Regions from separate parts of the Paeniglutamicibacter cryotolerans genome, predicted to be linked through region 3. Evidence: predicted binding sites of a transcription regulator. Region 3 holds the regulator's gene; each other region holds the start of a gene.
The links. Region 3 encodes LexA, which represses DNA repair genes until DNA is damaged. Its sites were predicted from a motif close to TCGAACANNTGTTCGA; they were not measured.
Positions count from the first base shown of each region.

Region 1: the regulator LexA is predicted to act here: its motif matches at 1,677-1,692, upstream of E9229_RS07025 (LexA family protein).
Region 2: the regulator LexA is predicted to act here: its motif matches at 2,271-2,286, upstream of E9229_RS09765 (shikimate dehydrogenase).

Region 1 is NZ_JACHVS010000001.1:1,484,928-1,489,738, reverse strand. It holds gene E9229_RS07030 (Y-family DNA polymerase) at 1-1,270, opposite strand, end outside; gene E9229_RS07025 (LexA family protein) at 1,263-1,661, opposite strand; gene E9229_RS07020 (cytochrome c biogenesis CcdA family protein) at 1,763-2,635, opposite strand; gene E9229_RS07015 (DsbA family protein) at 2,654-3,337, opposite strand; gene E9229_RS07010 (hypothetical protein) at 3,591-4,007, opposite strand; gene E9229_RS07005 (SH3 domain-containing protein) at 4,062-4,781, opposite strand.
Region 2 is NZ_JACHVS010000001.1:2,107,308-2,112,118, reverse strand. It holds gene E9229_RS09780 (tripartite tricarboxylate transporter permease) at 1-322, opposite strand, end outside; gene E9229_RS09775 (tripartite tricarboxylate transporter TctB family protein) at 319-843, opposite strand; gene E9229_RS09770 (tripartite tricarboxylate transporter substrate binding protein) at 885-1,868, opposite strand; gene E9229_RS09765 (shikimate dehydrogenase) at 2,386-3,258, shown strand; gene E9229_RS09760 (bifunctional sugar phosphate isomerase/epimerase/4-hydroxyphenylpyruvate dioxygenase family protein) at 3,258-4,811, shown strand, end outside.
Region 3 is NZ_JACHVS010000001.1:2,531,376-2,536,186, forward strand. It holds gene E9229_RS11640 (ATP-dependent DNA helicase) at 1-1,200, shown strand, start outside; gene lexA (transcriptional repressor LexA) at 1,290-2,009, opposite strand; gene E9229_RS11650 (LysM peptidoglycan-binding domain-containing protein) at 2,286-2,702, shown strand; gene E9229_RS11655 (histidinol-phosphate transaminase) at 2,801-3,907, shown strand; gene hisB (imidazoleglycerol-phosphate dehydratase HisB) at 3,979-4,599, shown strand; gene hisH (imidazole glycerol phosphate synthase subunit HisH) at 4,600-4,811, shown strand, end outside.

The DNA.
Region 1 (4,811 bases), 1.0 Mb from region 3:
AAACGACTGGCAGGTCCTCCCATTCGGTGGTGTAGCGCGGAGAAGAGAGCTCCCGCTTCATTGACCATCCCGGCGGTTCGGCCAGACCACCGGCACCGAGACCTATCGCCGTATCTCCGAATTTGGCCCGTACGCTGCCCAACAGCCCGCCCAGGTCCAGCGATTCGCGGTCATCGACAAACGTGTCGAACTGCTCCTGGCCCCGGGCTGGTTCCAGACCACCGAGCATGACACCGGCTCGCACATAGGAGGTTCCTGGCACGATCATCCCGCGCAGCGCCGAAACGGCCAGCCGCGTCAGCACTATCGGATCGCTGGTTGGAGCAGGCAGACGCAACGTCACTGCGGGGAAACTCGCATCGCCGCCGGCGAACCTGCTGGTTCCGGCGCTGACAGTCAGCATCGTGGCGCATTGGCCCCCGGCCGTCAGCCGTGCCGCCCCGCGTTGGGCATAGATCGAGAAGACCTGTCCCATTTCCTCCAGTGTCGTGACGGGAGTCGAGAAGCTGCGCGAAAACATGATCTGTTGCTTGTCCACCCGCTCCTCGGTGTGCGGGATGCAGGCGGTTCCGTTCAATTCGAGCACCGTACGCTGCAAGACCACCGAGAACTTCTTCCTGATCGCCAGCGGGTCGGCCCGCTTCAGGTCGGCGATCGAGACGATGCCCTGGGCCTTGAGCCGGTCTCCGGTACGCGCGCCCACTCCCCACAACCCGGTCACCGGCACCCGCTCCTGGATGGTCTCCACTTGCCCCACCGGCATGGAATCCAGCGAGCAGACACCGCCCATGGCGGCGTTCTGCTTGGCAATGCGGTTGGTGAATTTGGCCAGGGTCTTGGTCGAGGCGATGCCCACGCAGACAGGCACCCCCACTTGCCGCGCCACTGCGGCCCGGATTTCTTCCCCGATCTCACGCAGTTGTCCCTCGGTGCCGGTCAGGCCCAGGAACGACTCGTCGATCGAGTAGACCTCCTGCCAGGTGCCGAAGCGGCCCACGACCTCCATCACCCGGGCACTCATGTCTCCATAGAGTTCGTAGTTGCTGCTGCGCGCCACCAGGTTCCATGCCGCCGCCGAGGGCTTGACCTTGAACCACGGCGTCCCGGTCTCGATACCCAGGTCCTTGGCTTCCTGCGAGCGCGCGACGACGCACCCGTCGTTGTTGGAGAGCACCACCACCGGGCGCCCCTCCAGTGAAGGATCGAAGACCCTCTCACATGAGACGTAGAAGTTGTTCACGTCCACCAGCGCGATGGGGTTCCTAGACATGGTGCAGGCAGCGGGTGACAACACCCCAGATGGTCAGGTCGGCCAGTTCGTCGACGCGCAGCCCGGGGTCTGCGGTCCGGCTGGTTTCCAGGCGGATCCCCTCGACACCAAGCCGGATCCGCCGGATCGACAACTCGCCCTCGAGCACCACGACGACGACTGATCCGTCCTTGGGCGTGAGTGATCGGTCGACGATGATTTCATCTCCGCTGGCGATACCGGAGTCGGCCATGGAGTTTCCCTCGACCCGCATGATGAACGTGCAGGTACGGTCACGGATCAGGTGCCGATTCAGGTCGATTCCACCACTGAAATAGTCCTGCGCCGGAGACGGGAATCCACGCGGAGTGGTGTCGGAAACGGCAGGGATCGGCAGGTTGTTGCCAAACATCCAAGCCACCTTTCCTAGAACATAGATTCTAGATTAGAGCCTACCAGCGGACCCGCAGAGGGTGAGCGCCAAACCCGGCTAGCCCTTTTCCTGACCTAGTCCTATTTCCCTGATGCGGAGCTCGTTTCAGGCTCCGGAGCGGGACCGTTCGCTGCGTTTCCGGATCGGCGAATAGCTTCCCTCAGCCACCAGGCCAACAGCAGGAGCCCCACCAACACGGTCCAGACCCATGCGGGAACGGCCGCATCTAGGTACCGGCCGAAGTTCTCCAGCGAAGCGATCCACGGCGAGGGTAGCAGCTCGGGGACCGATGCCAGGCCGTTGGTGAAGATCATCATCCAACCCACGAGAACCGTAACGGCACCCATCAGCAGCGAAGTGGTGTGAAGCTTCAGCGGGCCCATCGAGAAGCTGCGTCCTCGCATCCATCGGATCGAACCGTGCCCGGCCTTGCGGATCAGCGCGGCGATGATCAGGATCGGGATGACCATGCCGATCCCATAAAGCCCCAGGAGCAGCCCGCCCTTTATCGGGGTTGACGAGGTTAGTGCGAGGGTGAGGATGGCTCCGAGCACCGGCCCGGTGCAGAACCCGGCAACACCCGATACCGCACCCAGGACGAAGGTGCCGAACAGGGATCCGGTCGCGGGTGACGGGCCGCCCCGCGGAAGGAATCGCGAGACATCGAATCCACCACCGAGGGCAGTGATCAAACCTAGGCTGATCAGCACCCACCCCGCCCCTGCAAGCAGTACGCCGCGGTCCACGCTCAACGTTCCACCGAGCCAGCCCAACCCCAGACCAAGCGGCACCAGGGTCAGGAGCAGCCCGGCGAGAAACACCGTGCCGAGGCTCAGCAGTTTGGCCCGTGAAGCGGCGATGTTTGCGAAGAAGGCGGGCAGCAAAAGCGCATTACAGGGACTGAACACCCCGAGCATTCCACCCATGAGGGCGTAGGCAAACCCGACTTCCATGTGGCTGCTGCCTTCCGACTAGCCGGCCAGCTCGTCGTCAATGACCTTGACGAAAGCCTCAAGCGGCTGGGCCCCGACTAGGGGCGTTCCATTGACAAGGAACGTGGGGGTTCCCGTTACGCCGAGCTCTTTTGCCTCGTCGTGGTTCTTCTGGACCAGGGTGGAGGTTTCCTTCGATCCGGCATCGGAGACCAGCTGGTCGTGGTCCACCCCGAGGCTCGCGGCAAGGGCTTTGATCCCCGCTTCGGAAAAGTCCGCGTTCTTGGCGGTACCGCCATCGGCGAAGATCTCGTCGTGGAATTCCTGGTACTTGCCCTGATGGCCCGCTGCGACGGCCAACTCAGCACTTTGGCGTGAGTTTTCACCGAAGAACATGATGTCGCGGTATTCGATTCGTACCTTTCCCGCATCCACATACTGCTGGACGATCGTCGGCAGCGTGTCGTTGGCCCATTTTGCGCAGTAGCCACATTGAAAGTCCGAGTAAGTGACTATCGTGACCGGGGCGTTAATGTCACCCACGGCCGTCGGGTCGTCTGCTTCACGACGTTCGACGTTGATCTTCCGGGGTGCGGCCTCGGCGGCGTCGGGGCTTCCCCCCGGCTGGGCAATGGCAGCAGGCGGGGCCTCCGCGGAACCGGCCGGTGTGGGAATCTGCATGCCGATGATGATGCCGATCAGCAACGCGATGGGGATCGGCATGATCCAAAACCAGGGAATCTTGGGTTTGGCCTGTGGTGCGGGAGCTCCAGACATAAGAGAAACGCGATTTCCTTCCAGCGGGGCAATCGCCACCGGTGGTCCTCGACTCCCTGATAAGAACAAGGGCGTGCCAACAACGATGGTGAAGGGTCTCTAAGACAACGTATCCGAGCGACCGCCCCGAATTGAAATCCGACCCCGGGTGCACACACCACCGTTCCCCCGGGCCGGGACCCACCCCGTACCTCCGAGGCTAGCTGCGGGGAACGGAGCGTTCGATCTCCGCGTGGAAGTGGTCCATGTGCCGTGTGGTCGTGTTCCAGCCGCGTGAAACCTCCAGGTGTTTACCCCAGCCGCCCTTGGAATAGGACCCCCACTGGCCGTCGTACGCAAGCCAGATCCGGTCCCGCCAGATAACGAAACCCACATCCAGTGTCTCGTGGTTGGCCACCAGATATGCGGCAATTTTTTCGCCGGCCTTGATCCCTGCCGCCGAGTTGTAGGCCCTCAGCATGAAGTCCGCGGCGAGTCCGTCGCCGTGGCCGTTGGATCCGTTGCGCACTCCACCGATCCCGGTGAGCGATGTTCCATATCGCTTCTTGACCGCGCTAATCATCGCTTTGGTCTTGGGCTGCAGCGCCTTCAACGGGCGGTATTCGATGGCGGTCAACTGAGTGTTTCTGATCCACCCCGTGGTGCCCTTGGGCGTCCTGATTTTCGACCATCAGTTGGCGGTCTCGATGTAGACCACTTTCTGGTTGGCCGGGATGATTCCAGGGGAGCGATGCATCCTGGAGGCACCGCTGCGCACATGCGAATCGGCCACAGTCCACCGGTGGGTTTTTGAATTACCGATAGCCTTCGCCTCGCTGGTTACCAGCGCCGACTCTTCAATCCAACCTTTCCCCGTGTGGGTCTGGACATAGGACCACTTTCCAACTGTTTTGAGATGCTTGACTTTGACTCCACTGGTCTGGGCCATGAGCCGCTTCGACGTCTTGTTGGCCTTGGCGTAGATGGCCTGGGTACCGTCGCTCCATCGGCTTGAGCCGGCAGCGGGTTTCACTTGGGGTTTTAGTGGCCCCGTTTTCACGACGCCCGGGGTGGTCTTGAGGTACGTTGAACTGACCCAGCCGCCCTTATTGCCGACCGTGACCTGCCACCATTTGCCGCTCGACTTACCGGTTGCGACAACGACGGTTCCCTTTTTCAGGGTAGCCACAGGGTCGTGCTGCGTCCCGGGCTTTACCCGCAGGTTCACGTTTGCCGTGGTCTTGATGGTTGTTGCTGTCTTGGCCGCAGCCGCCAGCGCCCTGCCGGCTGCCTGGGAAGCGGTGGCTGGTAAGGGCGCAGCAGCGTCCACCGGACCCAAGCCGACCCCGGCAAGTCCCGCAGCCAATGCCATCGCCAGCAACCACTGCGGGGCAATTTTTCGGATGCTCATTACTCGGGCCTTCCACGTCTGAGGCTTGCG
Region 2 (4,811 bases), 420 kb from region 3:
CCTTGCCCTGGCGGGCCAGGGGGTAGCCGTCGAACGTGGTGGAGATCGAGGCCGGAGTGCCGGGCGTGTTGATCAGGATCGCCGGGATCCTGTCGCCGAACTGGGCAGCGACGTAGATGGTCAGCAGCATGGCCAGGCCCTGTGTGGGTTCCATGGTCAGCGTGAAACCGCTGGCCAGAGCCACTGCCATGGTGGCGGTGACCCCGGGGAACGCCCCAACGAGCATGCCAATGCAGATGCCGATGCCGATGGTCAGCAGCGTATCGGGCGCCAAGACGGCGCCGATGCCATCGGTTACCGGGGAAGCGAGGATCGGGATCATAGCGGGACTCTCAATGCAACGATGAACAGGAAGTGGAGGACCGCGGTGACCACGGCCGGGAAGACAAGGACTGCCTTGACGCCGCGGCCACCGAGGACGAACGTGAACAGGACAAGTGCCACGAAGGTGATCATCCAGAACTGCAGCACGTTCCAGAGCAGCAGATAGCCCACGGCAATGAGTGCCGTCAGTGCGAACATTTTCAGTCCGGACACCCCGATCCGATCGGGGATGTCCGCCACGCGGACGCCGCGCAGCACGTTGTTGAAGACAATGACTACTCCGAAGAGCACCAGGCCCCAGCCGAGCATCACCGGCCAGAAGGTCGGTCCGAGCTCGGATCCGCCGCGCACGGTGATGTTCCGGGATCCCAACAGGATCAACGTCCCGATACCGATGCATGCGGCAACGGAGACCAGTTCACGTAGGCGGACCGGCAGGTCCCGCACCAGCACCTCATCTTGGTGGTGCGCGGCTGCGATCACTGCATCTTGCTCGCTTGGTGGTGTTGTTTCTGTCATGGCTTCCTCACTGACGGATGTTTATTGCCACGGGCACCGGGCTACTTGGTGTTGTTCTTGGCGAAGTCGATCCAGGGGCCGTAACGCTTGGCCTCGTCCTGGATGAAGGTAGCCATGTCGGCTGCATTGCGCGAGGTCGGCACCAGGTTCGAGTTCTTGATGACGTCCTGGTAGCCGGCATCGGCCGTTGCCTTCTCCATGGCGTCGGAGAGCTTGGCGACAACGTCCTCCGGGGTGCCCTTGGGGGCCATGATGCCGACCCATGAGGCGTTCTTCAGGTCCACGCCCGACTCCTTGGCGGTGGGCACATCCGGGTTGTTCGGGTCGCGCTCATCGGTGAGCATGGCCAGGTAGCGCAGCTTGCCGCCCTCGACCTGGATCTTCTGCGAGCCGATGGCGTCGATGGAGAACGTCACGTCTCCGGCTGCCGCAGCGGCAACGGCCGGGGCCGAGCCGTCGAACGGCACCGAGGTCAGCTTGATGCCGGCCAGCTGCTGCAGGCCGGCGGCCGGGGAATCCCAGACCGAGCCGATGCCCGGGGAGGAGAAGGTCAGTTTGCCCGGCTTGGCCTTGGCGTCATCGACCAGGTCCTGCAGGGTCTTGTACGGGGAGTCGACCGGGACGGCGATGGCGCCCGGGCCGGAGAGGCCCTGGCCGATCGGGGCGTAGTTCTCGGGCTTGATGTCGTAGTCCATGAACTGCAAGGTGGCGACCTCGACACCCATCATGGACAGGTTGTAGCCGTCGGGCTTCTGCTCGGCGAGCCAGTTGTAGGCCACCGAACCGTTGGCGCCTGGCTTGTTTTCAACGATGACGCTGACGCCCAGGTCCTTCTCCAGCAGCGGAGCGATGGTGCGTGCCGTGAGGTCGCCGGAGCCTCCGGCAGCCCACGGCACGATCAGGCGGATGTCCTTGCCCGGGAAATCGACGCCCTCGGCAGTGCTCTTGGCGGTGGAGGCGCAACCGGTGACGGTCAGCAGGCCGGCTGCGAGCAGCGCGGCGGAACGAATGATGGTCTTCTTCATTGGGGAACCCCTGTATTCGTGGTCATCGGGCACGTGCTGTGCCCAGTGAGAATGAATGTGGCCGGTGCGGATGGCCCGGGATGCAGGCCGGATTGTCGGCAGGCATCCCCATCGGTGCTGGTGGTGAGCTCTAAGCCCATTTGTGCGCTATCCGTACAAGTGTGCTTAAATCGAACAATCTGTAACCTAGCTCACTGAAGCGCAAGTGGCAAGCCGCCGACGCGTGGACTCGGGGAGAATTGACCAGGTGGCCGGGCGTCCACCGGCATGCATTGCCGGTGGCCAAGAGGCGTCGGAGCCCCTCAATTATCCAACCAGACCCGATGCCGCCCAAGTTCGCGACAGATCATGAACCCCTTCCCGGATGTACGCACCACGCTTTGTGGTCCCGTCATTTATCGCTAACATATTTGTACGAATTGCGCACACCTGTACGTATTACGTACGATGCTTTACGCTGGATCCAGATCACACACTGAAGCACTGTGGGCAACCGGTGCAGAGAAGGATTCACCCCGTGAGCACCAAGAACGAGTCATACCTGGTTGGACTGATCGGCGAGGGCATCACCCCCTCCTTGACTCCGCCGATGCATGAGGCCGAGGCCGAGCACCATCGCCTGCGCTACCTCTACCGCCCGATCGACCTAACGGCCATCGAACGCAGGGGTAGCGATGTCGGCGAGCTGCTGCGCGCCGCCCACGACATGGGCTACAACGCCCTGAACATCACCCACCCCTGCAAGCAGCTGGTGCTCGAACACCTGGACGGGCTCACCGCCGACGCCCGCGCGCTGGGCGCGGTGAATACCGTCCTGATCAGCGACGGGGAATTCATCGGCCACAACACCGACGGCACCGGTTTCGCCCAGGCACTGCGCACCGGACTGCCCGGCGTTCCGCTGGAGCGGGTGCTGCAGATCGGTGTCGGCGGCGCCGGCGCGGCAGTGGCCCACGCGCTGCTCGGCGCCGGGGTCCGGCACCTGGTGCTGGTCGATCTGGACCCGGCGCGCGTCGCCGAGCGCGTCGCCGCACTGTCGGCTGCCTTCCCCGGCTCCACCATCAGTGCGGCCACCCCCGCCGGGATCCCCGCCGAACTCGCGGCAGCCAACGGACTGGTCAACGCCACACCGATCGGCATGTACCAGCACCGAGGCAGCCCCATCGACGTCTCGCTGCTTGACCCCGGGCACTGGGTCGCCGACGTGGTCTACCGGCCGGTGGACACCGAACTGATCGTCGCTGCCCGTGCTGCCGGCTGCCGCACCCTCGACGGCGGACACATGGCCGTAGGCCAGGCAGTCGACGCCTTCCGCCTGATCACCGGGCTCGAACCGGACGCACAACGCATGCGCTCGCATTTCCTGTCCATGCTGGAGCGCGGCCTCTAATGCGCACCTCCATCGCCACCGTCTGCATCTCGGGCACGCTCGAACAGAAGATGCTTGCCTGTGCCCGGGCGGGCTTTGGCGGCGTCGAAATCTTCGAACCGGACTTGATGGTTTCCCCCCTCTCCCCCGAGGAGATCAGGGCCCTGGCAGCGCGCCTGGGGTTGAGCCTCGACCTCTACCAGCCGCTGCGCGACATCGAGGGCGTCGATGAAGGGACCTTCGCCCGGAACCTGCATCGGGCGGAGGCCAAGTTCAAACTGATGAACCGCCTCGGCATCGAGGTGGTCCTGCTGTGCACCAACGTCGGCACGGCAACGATCGACGACGACGACCTGTTCGCCAGGCAGCTGCGCACCTTGGGAGAACTGGCAGCGGGCTACGGGATCAGGATCGCCTACGAGGCCCTGGCCTGGGGCCGGTTCGTGAACACCTACCGCCACGCCTACCGGATCGTTGAACTGGTAGACCACCCCAACGTCGGCACCTGCCTGGATTCCTTCCACATCCTCTCGCGCGGGGACGACCCCGCGGGGATCTCGGAGCTGGACCCGGAAAAGATCTTCTTCGTGCAGCTGGCCGACGCCCCGGTATTGAGCATGGACACCCTCTCCTGGTCCCGGCACTACCGCGTCTTCCCCGGCGAAGGCGGCTTCGACCTGACCGGTTTCATGGTGCATCTGGTCCGCTCGGGCTATGACGGTCCGGTGTCGCTGGAGATCTTCAACGACGTCTTCCGCCAGTCGGACGTCGAACGCACCGCCGTCGACGGACTGCGTTCGCTGCTCTGGCTCCAGGACCGCGTCGCCACGGCGATGGCGGGGGAACCCACGGTGATGGAACTGACGCCGCTGCCGGCCGGAGCCGCACCGGCGGCGGTGGATTTCGCCGAGGTGCGCACCGACGAGCCCGAAGCGGTGGCCGACATGCTCGCCCACCTCGGCTTCGAATTCCGCGGCCAACACCGCCGCAAGCCGGTCCAGCTCTGGGTCCAGGGCGGCGCCCGGGTCATCATCAATTCCCAGCGCGCCCGGGATACCTCCCCCATGCTTTCGGCCCTCGGCATGCAGGTGGCCGATCCCCTCCTCAGCGGCGAGCGGGCCCGGGCCCTCAAGGCCCGTCCGGTTCCCCGTCACCACACGGCGGATGAACAGGCGCTGCACGGGGTCAGCGCCCCCGACGCCACCGAGGTCTTCTTCAGCCGCGTCACCGACAAGCCGGCCTGGATGGAGGAATTCGGGTTGCCCGGGCATCACGCCCACGATCCGGACGGGGCACTGATCACCGCCGTGGACCACATCAATTTGGCCCAGCCCTGGCAGGCATTCGACGAATCCGTCCTCTTCTATGCCTCCACGCTGTGCCTGGACGCACTACCGGCCACCGAGGTCCCTTCGCCGATGGGCCTGGTGCGCAGCCAGGTCATGCGCACCGCCGACGGATCGGTACGGCTCGCCTTGAACATCGTCCCGCATGCCTCCGATGCATCGGCCACGGCACCGCACGCCTACCCCGAGCACATCGCGTTCTCCACCACCGACATCGTTGCCGTGGCT
Region 3 (4,811 bases):
CAGACGGCGGCTTCGGCGGCCCGAAAGAACTGCGCCGTGGCCGTCGAACCGCTCAACCAGGCGGCCAAGGCCCTGGCCCGGTCCCTGGAGGGCGTCCCCACCGGCCTGCTGCCGCAGGGGCTCAATGAGGAGCAGTCGGCCGCCATCCAGCAGGTTGGCGAGGCCGCACGAGTGGCGCTCTCCGATTCCAAACCGGAGCCGAACAACGCCGTCGATGGCGGACGCCAGATGGCACGCTCGCAGCTGACCTATCTCGTCGAGCAGGCCAGCCGCTTGCTCGAGGCCCAGGATGCGCGCGAGGTCGTGTGGGCCTCGCGGCCAGGACAGTTCACCCCCGGACAGGGCTATGTCCAGCCTGATGAAACCACCCAGCCGACACTGAACGTCGCTCCGCTCTCGGTGGCCGGGCGCTTGCGTGAGGGACTCTTCGACGGGCGCACCGTCGTGCTGACATCGGCGACACTGGCCATTGGCTCGGCCTTCGAACCGGTTGCCGGGGCACTGGGCCTGCTCGGGGAGTCTGCGCCCGAATGGTCGGGGATCGATGTGGGCAGCCCGTTCAACTACGCCCAGCAGGGCATGCTCTACGTTGCGGGGCACCTGCCCAAGCCCGGACGGCAGATGGCGCCGGAGCTGCTCGATGAGATCGAGGACCTGATCCGGGCCTCCGGGGGCGGGGCGCTTGCCCTGTTCACCTCGCGCAGGGCCGCCGAGGAGGCTGCCGAGGCACTACGCCCGCGACTGGAATACGACATCCTCTGCCAGGGAGACTCAAGCATGAAGTCGCTGGTCGACCAGTTCTCGGCCGAACGCGATACCTGCCTGTTCGGAACGATGACGCTTTGGCAGGGCGTTGACGTTCCCGGGCCCTCGTGTCGGCTGGTGATCATCGACAAGATCCCGTTCCCGCGTCCGGACGACCCGTTGTCCTCGGCGCGGAGCCGGGACATCGCCCGCCATGGCGGAAACGGCTTCATGGCCGTTGCCGCGACATTCGCCGCGGTGCGCCTGGCCCAGGGTGCCGGCCGGCTGATCCGTGCCATGGACGACAGGGGAGTGGTGGCGGTGCTGGATCCCCGGCTGGCCACCGAACGCTACGGTTCGTTCCTGCGTTCCTCGCTGCCGCCGATGTGGAAGACCCAGGACAAGGCCACCGTGCTGGGCGCGCTCAAGCGCTTGGCCGGAACACCGGCGGCCTAGGCAAGAAACGACGAAGGCGTGGCATCTTCCCCCGGTGGGGTTGATGCCACGCCATCGTCATTTTCGGGACAATGTGCCGCGAGGTACTCCTAGATCGAGCGCATCACCGAAACGACCTTGCCCATGACGGTTGCCTTGTCGCCAAGGATCGGTTCGTAACGGCTGTTCTGCGGCAGTAGCCAAGTGTGGCCGTCGCGTTGGCGGAACGTTTTTACCGTGGCTTCCTCGTCGAGTAGCGCCGCAACGATGTCCCCGTTGGCGGCTGTCTGCTGGCGGCGGACCACGACCCAGTCCCCGTCGCAGATGGCGGCGTCGACCATCGAGTCACCGCTGACCTTCAGCATGAAGAGCTCACCGTGGCCCACCAGCTGCCGTGGAAGGGCGAAGACGTCTTCGACTGACTGGTCGGCCAAGATCGGGCCGCCAGCCGCGATGCGGCCGACCAGCGGGACCATGGCGGTATCCGCCGAGGTCGACAGTTCGGTGACTGCCATGCCGTTTGCCGCTTTCAGGTGCGGCTGGTTGGGCGAGACGTCCAACGTATGTGCTTCCTTGAGCTGCAGCGGCAACAGGATTTCCATCGCACGGGGGCGTCGGGGATCGCGCCGGATATAACCGAGTTTCTCCAGCTGGCTGAGCTGGTGGGTCACGCTCGAGAGGCTGGCAAGCCCCACCGAATCGCCGATTTCCCGCATCGAGGGCGGGTATCCGTTGTCGGTGACGGCACGCTGGATGGTTTCCAGAACCTTCTTCTGCCTGATCGTCAGGCTCTTGGCGTCGCGCCGTGGCGTTCGCTGTTCCGTGCTCATTTTCTGCCTCATCCCGATCGTTGCCGGTTGCCCGGGTTGTCCCATTTTGTCGGAGGGGACTGTTGAAATGATTCCAACCTTCCGCTGACTCCATGCTAGTTGAACCGAACCCATCTTTCAAAGATTTGTTCGAACCTGTCTGGACACGTGTCGGTGATGAATGCTACAAATGAAATGCGAACATCGAAGAGATGTTCGAAATATACTTTCGAACCGAGTGATTGTTCGATCCCTACTAGCCAGACGTCGAAACGACGAGGCAGGAAAGGCGAGATCATGGCAGACATGGCACTATCGGCCCCTATTTACATCAGCGCCGCAGCAGAAGCGGCAACACTTGCCGACCGTTTGGACCGGGCGGAAAGGGCAATCCTGCGGGACCTGCCCCCATTGCGGTTGACCCGCCGCGGCCGGTTCGTCCTGATCGGATTGCCGGTCATGTTGGTGACCACGGCACTTCTGCTGGTCGCCGGGATCTTCACGGCTCCGGTCATGGCAGCCGACCGGGAATCCGCGGGCGTAGAGAGCACCGAGGTGGCAGTGCTGGCAGGGGACAGCCTCTGGGGCCTTGCCGCGGAATTCGCGCCTAATGCCGATCGCCGAACCGTGATCAAGGAGATCATCGAGCTCAACAACCTCCGTGGCAAAGCCCTGCAGCCGGGCCAGATCATCAATATCCCAGTCCAGCGATAGGGTTCCGGGCCGCGCGAAAGCGAAGGCCCGAATCGAATGTTACCGCCCGCAGATCGCGTGATTCGGGGCCAAAGTCCCAAACGGACTAAACTTGAAGCGTGAACGAGCGGCTTGAACGACTGTCAAACCTTCCCCTGCGCGATAACCTCAAAGGCCTTGCGCCCTATGGGGCACCGCAAATAGATGTTCCGATTCAGTTGAACGTCAATGAGAACACCCATCCGCTTCCGGCGGAGGTGCTCGAAGCCATCGGCATCGAGGTGGCTGTTGCGGCAACCGGCCTTAACCGCTATCCGGACCGTGAATTCACCGAGCTGCGTACCCGCCTCGCCGGGTATCTCGGGCACGGACTGACTGCCGAGAACATCTGGGCCGGCAACGGCTCCAACGAGGTGCTGCAGCAGATCCTGCAGGCCTTTGGTGGTCCCGGCCGCACGGTGATGGGGTTCCCCCCCACCTATTCGATGTACCCGCTGCTGGCCAGCGGGACCGACACCACCTACGTCGCCGGCATCCGCGAGGCCGATTTCCAGCTCAGCGCCGCTGAAGCGGCCCGCCAGGTGCGAGAGGTGGGTCCTGATATCGTCTTCCTTTGCTCTCCGAACAATCCCACGGGCACCGCCCTGCGCCTTGATGTGGTCGAGGCCGTCTACGCTGCCGGCATGGCCAGCAACACCGTGGTCATCGTCGATGAGGCCTACGCCGAGTTTGCCCACAACGGCACCGCCTCGGCGCTGACCCTGCTGCCGGGCCGCGAAAGGCTGATCGTCTCGCGCACCATGAGCAAGGCCTTCGCGCTGGCAGGGGCACGCCTTGGCTACCTTGCCGCCGCTCCGGAGGTCACTGACGCGCTGCGCCTGGTCCGCCTGCCCTACCACCTCTCCGCCGTCACCCAGGCGACGGCCAACGCCGCGCTGAAGCACGTTGGCGCGCTGCTGGCCAACGTTGAGGCCATCAAGGGCCAGCGGGATCGGATCGTGGATGAACTGACCCGGATGGGACTCAAGCCGGCATCCAGCGATTCGAACTTCGTGTTCTTCGGCGGGTTGAAGGACCCGCAGGCGATCTGGTCCGGACTGCTCGAAGCCGGAGTCATCATCCGCGACGTCGGAATCCCCGGGCACCTGCGCGTCACGGCGGGTACCGAGCCGGAAACCACGGCCTTCCTCACCCGCCTCGAAGAACTCCTGGCCAGCGGCCTGTAGTCCACCCCGGCTAAACTTGACCCGGGGACCTCCTTCGGGGACCCACACCACCTGAATCCTAAGGAACGTGCATGTCTGCAGAATTGCTCACCGGTCGCCGTGCTCGACTCGAGCGCAATACCAGCGAGTCGTCTGTCTTTGTCGAACTGGACCTGGACGGAACCGGCAAGTCGGAAATCAGCACCGGGGTGCCGTTCTACGACCATATGCTCACGGCACTGTCCAAGCACTCGCTGATCGACCTCACGGTCCGGGCCACCGGCGACATCCAGATCGACGTCCACCACACCGTCGAGGACGTGGCCATCACCATCGGCGAGGTCCTGCGCACAGCGTTGGGCAACAAGGCCGGGATCACCCGGTTCGGCGAAGCCACCGTCCCGTTGGACGAGGCACTGGCGCACGCCGTCGTCGACATCTCCGGGCGCCCTTACCTGGTCCACGGTGGCGAGCCCGCCGGACAGGAATACCATCTGATCGGTGGCCACTTCACCGGTTCGCTGACCCGTCACGTCTTCGAATCGCTCACGCTGCACGCCCAGATCTGCCTGCACATGACGGTCCTGGGTGGGCGCGATCCCCACCACATCGTGGAGGCCCAGTTCAAGGCCTTGGCCCGGGCCCTGCGTCAGGCGGTCGAGCCCGACCTTCGCATCGGCAACGCCATTCCCTCCACCAAGGGTGCGCTGTAAATGAGTGAAGCGAAGAAAAAAGTCACGGTGCTGGACTACGGGTCGGGCAACATCCGCTCTGCCGTCCGCGCGCTGGAATATGCGGGTGCCGAGGTGACGCTCAGCGCGAAGGCCGCGAACGTGCTCGAATGCGACGGACTCTTTGTTCCGGGCGTCGGCGCCTTTGCCGCGGTCATGAAGGCCCTGCGGGAGGTCGGAGCGCTTCAGTGGAT